DNA from 2 places in the Streptomyces sp. NPDC051018 genome. Region 2 is predicted to be linked to the other one. Evidence: riboswitches for the same ligand, from Rfam matches in the RefSeq annotation. Region 2 holds a riboswitch; the other holds the start of a gene.
The links. Region 2 has a riboswitch for cyclic di-AMP ahead of ACIBCM_RS28335 (M23 family metallopeptidase). Riboswitches for the same ligand answer to the same signal wherever they lie in the genome.
Positions count from the first base shown of each region.

Region 1 (3,837 bases), on a different contig from region 2:
AGACGGCCACGTCGCCCGCCTTCGCGTCGCCCGCGTCGGTGAGCCGGTCGATCTCGTCGGCGACGAACTGGGCCTCGTCGTGCTCGGTGTCGGCGACATAGCCGGTGATCTGCGCGCCCGCGCCCGCGTTGGTCCACAGGTTCTTGGGGCGGCGGCTCTCATTGCGCTCGATGACGGCGTTGGCGGCGGACAGGATCGTCTGTGTGGAGCGGTAGTTCTGCTCCAGCAGGATGGTCGTCGCCTGGGGGTAGTCCTCCTCGAACTGGAGGATGTTCCGGATGGTCGCCCCGCGGAAGGCGTAGATCGACTGGTCGGCGTCGCCGACGACACACAGCTCGGCGGGCGGCAGATCCTCGTATCCGGTGCCCACCAGTTCGCGTACGAGGGTGTACTGGGCGTGGTTGGTGTCCTGGTACTCGTCGACGAGGACATGACGGAAGCGCCGCCGGTAGTGCTCGGCGACGTCCGGGAACGCCTGGAGGAGATGGACGGTCGTCATGATGATGTCGTCGAAGTCCAGGGCGTTGGCCTCACGCAGCCGCGCCTGGTACATCCGGTACGCCTCGGCGAGCGTCTTCTCGAAGCCGCCCCCGGAGCCGGCGGCCTGGTCGGCGTAACTCTCCTCGTCGATCAGCTCGTTCTTCAGATTAGAGATCTGGGCGCTGAAGGACTTGGGCGGGAACTTCTTGGGATCCAGGTCCAGATCACGGCAGACCAGGGCCATCAGCCGCTTGGAGTCGGCCGCGTCGTAGATCGAGAACGACGAGGTGAAGCCGAGCTTCTTGGACTCGCGGCGCAGGATACGGACGCAGGCGCTGTGGAACGTCGAGACCCACATCGCGTTGGCGCGCGGGCCGACGAGCTGCTCGACGCGCTCCTTCATCTCACCGGCGGCCTTGTTGGTGAAGGTGATCGCCAGTATCTGCCCGGGGTGGACGCTGCGGGTCGCCAGGAGGTGGGCGATCCGGTGGGTGAGCACCCGGGTCTTCCCGGATCCGGCCCCGGCGACGATGAGCAGGGGGGAGCCGGTGTGCACGACGGCGGCGCGCTGCTGTTCGTTCAGCCCGTCGAGCAGGGCTTCGGGGTCCACGACCGTCCGGGGCGCGCCGTCGCGGTGGTACGCGCCTCTGGCGGGGGGTACGTCGAACGCGCCCTGGAAGAGATCGTCCGGAATCTCCTCCCGGGCCGGGCCCCCGGGACCCTCGTGGTCCTCGGGCGGCGGCGGGGGCTCCTCCGGGGTGCGCCGGAGGTTCGCCAGGAAGTCTTCGTCAAAGAGGCTGCTCATCGCTCTCCGAGTTTATGCCTCGGCACTGACAGCCCGCCGCCGCATCGGCCGCGGGGCCGCCGGGAGGCGTCAGGACACGGTGATCACACCGGTACGGCCCGGTCGTTGCGTACTGTACGCACCCGGGGACCGTACGGATACGGGCATACGGACATGCCGCCGGCACGGGCCTCGTGGAGCACGGCCCCGCCCCCGGTGACGGGTCCGGTGAGGCGGGCGGGGGGACGCGGGTCCGGTAAGGCGGGCGGGCTCCGGGCGAGGCGCCTCCGGGCGGGGCAGGCGTGCCGGGCGGGACGGCTCCGGGGAGGCGCGACGGGCATACCGCGGCCGGCACCGCGATACGACCGCCATCACGGCTGCCACCACCACCGCCACGGCCGTGACCAGCGGTGATCGTGTCCTCGTCCGGGTCCCCGGAGGGCGGCTCCGCCGTCACGCGGATACGGTTCCGGGAGCCCCCGCGCCCGCGCACCCGGGGTGGCCGGGCGACCTCTTTCGGTCATCGGCCGGGCGTCCCCGCGCCCGTGCACCCTCGACGCCAAGGTCACAGAAAAGTATCGGGAATATCGAACATCGGCCTTCACCGCGGCCACACGGTTGCTAGCGTGCTCGATCAGGCGGCCCGTACCCCCACGGCGATCCACGCCAAGCGGGCGGCCACGTCGAATTCGGGCTTCCCCCAAGGAAGTTCGAAACCGGGGACCCACCATGCACAACCGGGGTGAATCGGACTGGCCTGAAATGACTGGTCCGTAGGGCGACCTTCCGTTCCGCCCGAACCCGACAGCTAACCCGGTAGGCGGTCAACGGAAGAAGGAGATGCCGGCGTTGGCGTCGCATCGCAAGCCCCGCAGTCTTACCGCGCTCACCTCGAAACCCCTGACGGCCGCCGGTATCACCTCCGCGGCACTCGCGTCCGTCGGTCTGCTGTCGGCGGGGAACGCCTCCGCCGCGCCGGACGCGCCGGAGCCGAAGCCCTCCGTCGAGGAGGTGCAGAAGAAGGTCGACGACCTCTACCGGCAGGCGGGGACCGCGACCCAGGAGTTCAACAGGGCCAAGGAGGCGACCGCCGAGAAGCGGCGCGAGGTGGACCGGCTGCTCGACGACACGGCGAAGCGCGCGGACAGACTGAACGAGTCCCGCCGGACACTCGGCTCCTACGCCGCGGCCCAGTACCGCACGGGCGCGGTCAGCCCGACCGCCGCGCTGATGTTCGCGGACAGCCCGCAGCAGTTCTTCGACCAGAACCACTTGATGGACCGGATGACGGACCGTCAGCGCGAGGTCATAGCCGACTACGAGACCCAGCGGACCGAGGCCGCCGAGCAGCGGGAGCGGGCCGCGCGGAGCCTGGAATCACTCGCGGAGTCGCAGGAGACCCTGCGCAACGGCAAGCAGCGGGTGCAGGCGAAGCTGGCCGAGGCGCGCTCGCTGCTGTCGAAGCTGACGGCCGAGGAGAAGGCCCGGCTCGCGGCGATCGAGCGCGAGAAGGAGGCCGAGGCCCGCCGCCGGGCCGAGGCCAAGGCCGAGCAGGAGGCCCGGGAGCGGCAGCGGGCTCAGGAGGAGCGCAAGCGCCTGGAGAAGCAGCGCGAGCAGAGCGGGCAGCCCGGCAGCGGCACGGGCTCCGGCACGGGAAGCGGCTCCGGTACGGGATCCGGCTCGGGTACGGGCCAGGGGTCACGGCCGGGACCGGGCTCCGGCAGCTCCACCGCCAAGGCCGGCAAGGTCCTCTCCTTCGCCCGCGCCCAGCTCGGCAAGCCGTACGTCTGGGGCGCGGCCGGGCCCAGCTCGTACGACTGCTCCGGGCTGACACAGGCGGCCTGGAAGTCGGCGGGCGTGACCCTCCCGCGCACCACCTGGGACCAGGTGAAGACCGGCACCCGGGTGGCGACCAAGGATCTGCGCCCCGGTGACCTGGTCTTCTTCTACGACGACACCAGCCATGTCGGTATCTACACGGGCGGCGGCAAGATGATCCACGCGCCGAAACCCGGCGCGAAGGTCCGCGAGGAGTCGATCTTCTCCATGCCGATCCACAGCAGCGTGCGCCCCGCCTGACGCCGGCGCGTGCCCGGGACCGGTCGCGGTCGGATCCGCCCGTACACCGTCGTCCGTAGATACCCGCGTATGCCCGCGCAGGCCCGCGGACGTCCGTGCCCCTCGCCTCGCCGTGCCCGCGGCGGGGCGGCTCAGGTCCAGAGGGTCGCGATGAAGATGTTCACCATCGTGAGGCCGCCGACCGCGCCGAACAGGGCCTTGTCCACCGTTTCCTCGTCCCGCTTGACGTACACCAGGCCCAGGATCACCACCAGCACCGCCATCTTGACGCCGATCTTGACGTTGTTGACCGTCTGGTCGTCCGCCTGGTTCAGCCCGACCAGCGCCACTCCCGTGACCAGCATCGTCAGCGCGCCGTGGAGCATGCCCGGGGTGAAGCGGGCCGTGCCCTGCCCCATCGTCTTCATCTGGGTGAGGAAGCCGCCCAGCAGGGCCGCGATGCCGATGATGTGCAGGGCCACGAAGACATTGATGAGTACGTCCATGTGGCGGAG
Region 1 covers NZ_JBITFN010000029.1:61,727-65,563, forward strand. The annotation lists gene pcrA (DNA helicase PcrA) at 1-1,285, opposite strand, end outside; cyclic di-AMP (ydaO/yuaA leader) riboswitch at 1,936-2,103, shown strand; gene ACIBCM_RS32545 (NlpC/P60 family protein) at 2,105-3,343, shown strand; gene ACIBCM_RS32550 (hypothetical protein) at 3,475-3,828, opposite strand.
Region 1: another riboswitch for cyclic di-AMP. It lies ahead of ACIBCM_RS32545 (NlpC/P60 family protein); the one in region 2 lies ahead of ACIBCM_RS28335 (M23 family metallopeptidase).

Region 2 (3,837 bases):
CGTCGGCGGTGATGGGCCTGATACGCGCGGTGGCGCCGTCGCGCAGCACCACGTCCGCTTCCCAGTGGTCGGGGTAGGCGTGATCGGACTCCGTCGGCATGGCAGAAAGCGTACGGCGCCCTCCCCCCTCGTGGAGGGCTCTCCGGGATGGTCACCGGGCGCTGCGGCAATGTCACAGGTCGCGGCCGGTCTCCGGGCACGGCAATCTGGGAGCGCCGACGGGTCCCACCTCGGGAAACCCGCCGGTACGGGCTTCGCGGCCCACCGTGAGAGACTGGTCTAGACAACCAATGATGACTTGAAGGGCAACACCATGGCTGAGCGCCGCGTCAACGTCGGCTGGGCCGAGGGCCTTCACGCCCGCCCCGCCTCCATCTTCGTCCGTGCCGCCACGGCGTCCGGTGTTCCCGTGACGATCGCCAAGTCCGACGGCACTCCGGTGAACGCGGCCTCGATGCTCGCCGTCCTCGGCCTGGGCGCGCAGGGCGGCGAGGAGATCGTGCTGGCCTCCGAAGCGGACGGCGCGGACATCGCCCTGGACCGGCTGGCCAAGCTGGTGGCCGAGGGACTGGAAGAGCTGCCGGAGACGGTCTGAGGGCGCTGCGCGGAGACCTCACAGGCACCGCGCGCCGCGTCCACATCCATCCACGTCCACGGATAGACCGCACAGAACACGCCGTACGGAGCATCCGGGCAACCGGGAGTCCGGAACGGCCGTCCGGCTCGTCGGCCCACCGCCCCCACAAACAGCACACAGGCGCCGTCCCGCACCCCGGGACCGGCGCCTCTCGCCGTATCAGTCGCCATCAGGGGGATTCCCGTCGCGCCGCCCCGGCAGGATGACGCGCCACCACCGCGCGAAATCGCTTCCGTGGTCCGGCCCGGCGACACGGGGTACGGCCCGACCACGCGGGTAACGGACCGGATGGCACGGAAACTGCCCTGGTGGCACGGACACGGCCCGGGACGCCGGGAAAGGCCAGGCACCCCGGGGAACAGCACCACGGAAAACATCCGGCACGACCGACGCCGAAGGCCCCGGCGTCACAAACGCCGGGGCCCGGTGACGGTGATCGCCGCGCGGACGGTGTCCGCCCGGGTCAGATCTTCACGCCGTGCGAGCGCAGATAGGCGATGGGGCTGATGTCCGACCCGTACTCGGCGTCGGTACGGACCTCGAAGTGCAGGTGCGGCCCGGTGGAGTTGCCGGTCGACCCCGCGAGCCCGATCCGCTCCCCCGGCATGACCTGCCGGCCGACCGAGACGCTGATGGACGACAGATGGCCGTACTGGGTGTACGAGCCGTCGCGCATCTTGATCACGACGTTGTAGCCGTACGCACCGCCCCAGCCCGCCTCGACGACGGTTCCGGCGCCCACGGACACCACGGAGGTACCGGCGGGGGCGCGGAAGTCGACGCCCGTGTGGGTGCCGGAGGACCACAGCGAACTGTTGGCCTGGTAGGCCGTGGAGACATGCGAGCCGGCGACGGGCAGCCGGTAGGTGTTGAGGAGCTTGCGCTCGGCCTCGCGGGCGGCGCGCTCCTTGGCCTCACGGGCGGCCTTCGCGCGGGCCTCGGCCTGGGCCAGCGCCCTGGCGGTGGCCTCGTCGGCCGCCTTGCGCTGGACGACGGCCTGGTCGGCGACCGTGTCGGCCATCCGCTCGGAACCCAGGGCCTCGATGACGCCGGTGTCCTCGGCGCTGAGGCCGGGCTCGGCGGGCTTGGCTTCGGAGTCCGAGTCGGCGGCGAACGCCGGTGCGGCGAGGGTTCCGATGACACCGGTGGTGGCGAGGGTCGCGACTCCGGCGATGCCGGCGCTCTTGCGAGACATCCGGCTCGGGCCGCGGTGTTTCCCGGCGGGGCGGGTGAACGCCATGAAGGGGCTTGTCCTTTCCTTCCCTCTCGCCTACCGGGTTAGCTGACGGGTTCGGAGCAGGAAGGTCTCCTACGGGCTCCTCCGCACGGATGCGAAGGGGTCCGATTCACCCCTGTGGGGATTGCCCCTCCGGGCGCGTACCGCGGCAGGAGGGAGGGTCCCCGGCTCCCCCGGCTCGCGCCTGACGGGGATTCGGCGATGACTGTCCGTGCCGCGGGTGCGGCGTACTCCCGACGAACAGCCGGGACGACGCTAGGCCGGAGAGCTGTCGATCACCAAACAGACGGCCGATTTTGTTGCTTACACCACAGGACGCGTCACCCGACTTCCCAACAATCCGGACATTCAGCGGGTCCGGGAACGAGCCAAGGGGAGAGCCCCGGTGTCCCGTGACACCGGGGCTCCCCCGTGCCCGCGGAGTGCGGGTGGGCTCAATCAGCCCGTGACGACCGTCACTTCGCCGATACCCAGCTCCTTCACCGGCTCGGCGATCTCCGAGGCGTCACCGACGAGCACGGTCACGAGCCGGTCCTCCGGGAACGCGCTGACCGCCGCGGCCGTCGCCTCCACCGTGCCGGTCTGGGCGAGGCGTACGTACAACTGCGCCTGGAAGTCGTCCGGAAGGTGCTGCTCCACCTGGTCGGCGAGGGTTCCGGCGACGGAGGCCGCCATCTCGTACCGCAGCGGGGCGACGCCCACCAGGTTCTGCACGGCGACATCGCGCTCGGCGTCGGTCAGGCCCTCGGCCGCGAGCGTCCGCAGCACCTGCCAGAGGTCCTTCAGCGCCGGACCGGTGTTCGGTGTGTCCACCGAACCGCTGATGCCGAGCATCGCGGCCCCCGACCCGTCGGGAGCGGAGCACAGGACCTGGCCGAAGGCCCGTACGCCGTAGGTGTAGCCCTTCTCCTCGCGCAGCACCCGGTCCAGCCGGGAGGTGAGGGTGCCGCCCAGGCAGTAGGTACCGAGGACCTGGGCGGGCCAGACGCGGTCGTGGCGGTCCGGGCCGATCCTGCCGATCAGCAGCTGGGTCTGCACCGCACCCGGACGGTCCACGATGACCACCCGTCCGGTGTCGTCCGCGGTGATCACCGGTGCCGTACGGCGCTCGGCGGTGTCACCGGTCCAGTCGCCGAGGGTCTCGGCGAGCACCGCGTCGAGGTCGACCCCGGTGAGGTCGCCGACGATGACCGCGGTGGCGGTGGACGGACGGACGTGCGCCTCGAAGAACGCCCGCACGGCCGCGGAGTCGATCCGGGCCACGGTCTCCTCCGTCCCCTGACGGGGACGGGACATCCGCAGCGAGGACGGGAACAGCTGGCGGTACAGCTCCTTGGCGGCGCGGCGGCCCGGGTTGGCCGTCTCGTGCGGAATCTCGTCCAGCCGGTTGCGTACGAGCCGCTCGACCTCGGCGTCGGCGAAGGCGGGCGCGCGCAGTGCCTCCGAGAGCAGCCCGAGCGCCTTGGGCAGCCGGGAGACGGGAACTTCCAGGGAGACCCGCACGCCCGGGTGGTCGGCGTGGGCGTCGAGCGTGGCGCCGCAGCGCTCCAACTCGGCGGCGAACTCCTCGGCGGAGCGCTTGTCGGTGCCCTCGGACAGGGCGCGCGCCATGATCGTGGCGACGCCGTCCAGGCCCTCGGGCTCGGCGCCCAGCGGGGCGTCGAGGGAGATCTCGACCGCGACGACCTGCTGGCCGGGGCGGTGACAGCGCAGCACGGTCAGGCCGTTGTCCAGCGTGCCGCGCTCGGGGGCGGGAAACGCCCAGGGCATGGGCTCGCCCGCCGTGGGCCGGGGGTGGAAGTCCATCGTGGTCAACGGCTCAGCGGCGTCGGTCACCGGTCCGCCCCCTCTTCTGCGTCGCTCGCGTCGTCCTGATCGGTCTGCTCGGCCGGGCCGGCGACCGGTTCGTACACCAGCACCGCCCTGTTGTCGGGGCGCAGCCTGGCCCGAGCGACCGACCGCA
Region 2 covers NZ_JBITFN010000020.1:107,994-111,830, reverse strand. The annotation lists gene ACIBCM_RS28345 (GNAT family N-acetyltransferase) at 1-100, opposite strand, end outside; gene ACIBCM_RS28340 (HPr family phosphocarrier protein) at 314-595, shown strand; gene ACIBCM_RS28335 (M23 family metallopeptidase) at 1,101-1,877, opposite strand; cyclic di-AMP (ydaO/yuaA leader) riboswitch at 1,890-2,085, opposite strand; gene ACIBCM_RS28330 (M16 family metallopeptidase) at 2,313-3,710, opposite strand; gene ACIBCM_RS28325 (M16 family metallopeptidase) at 3,707-3,837, opposite strand, start outside.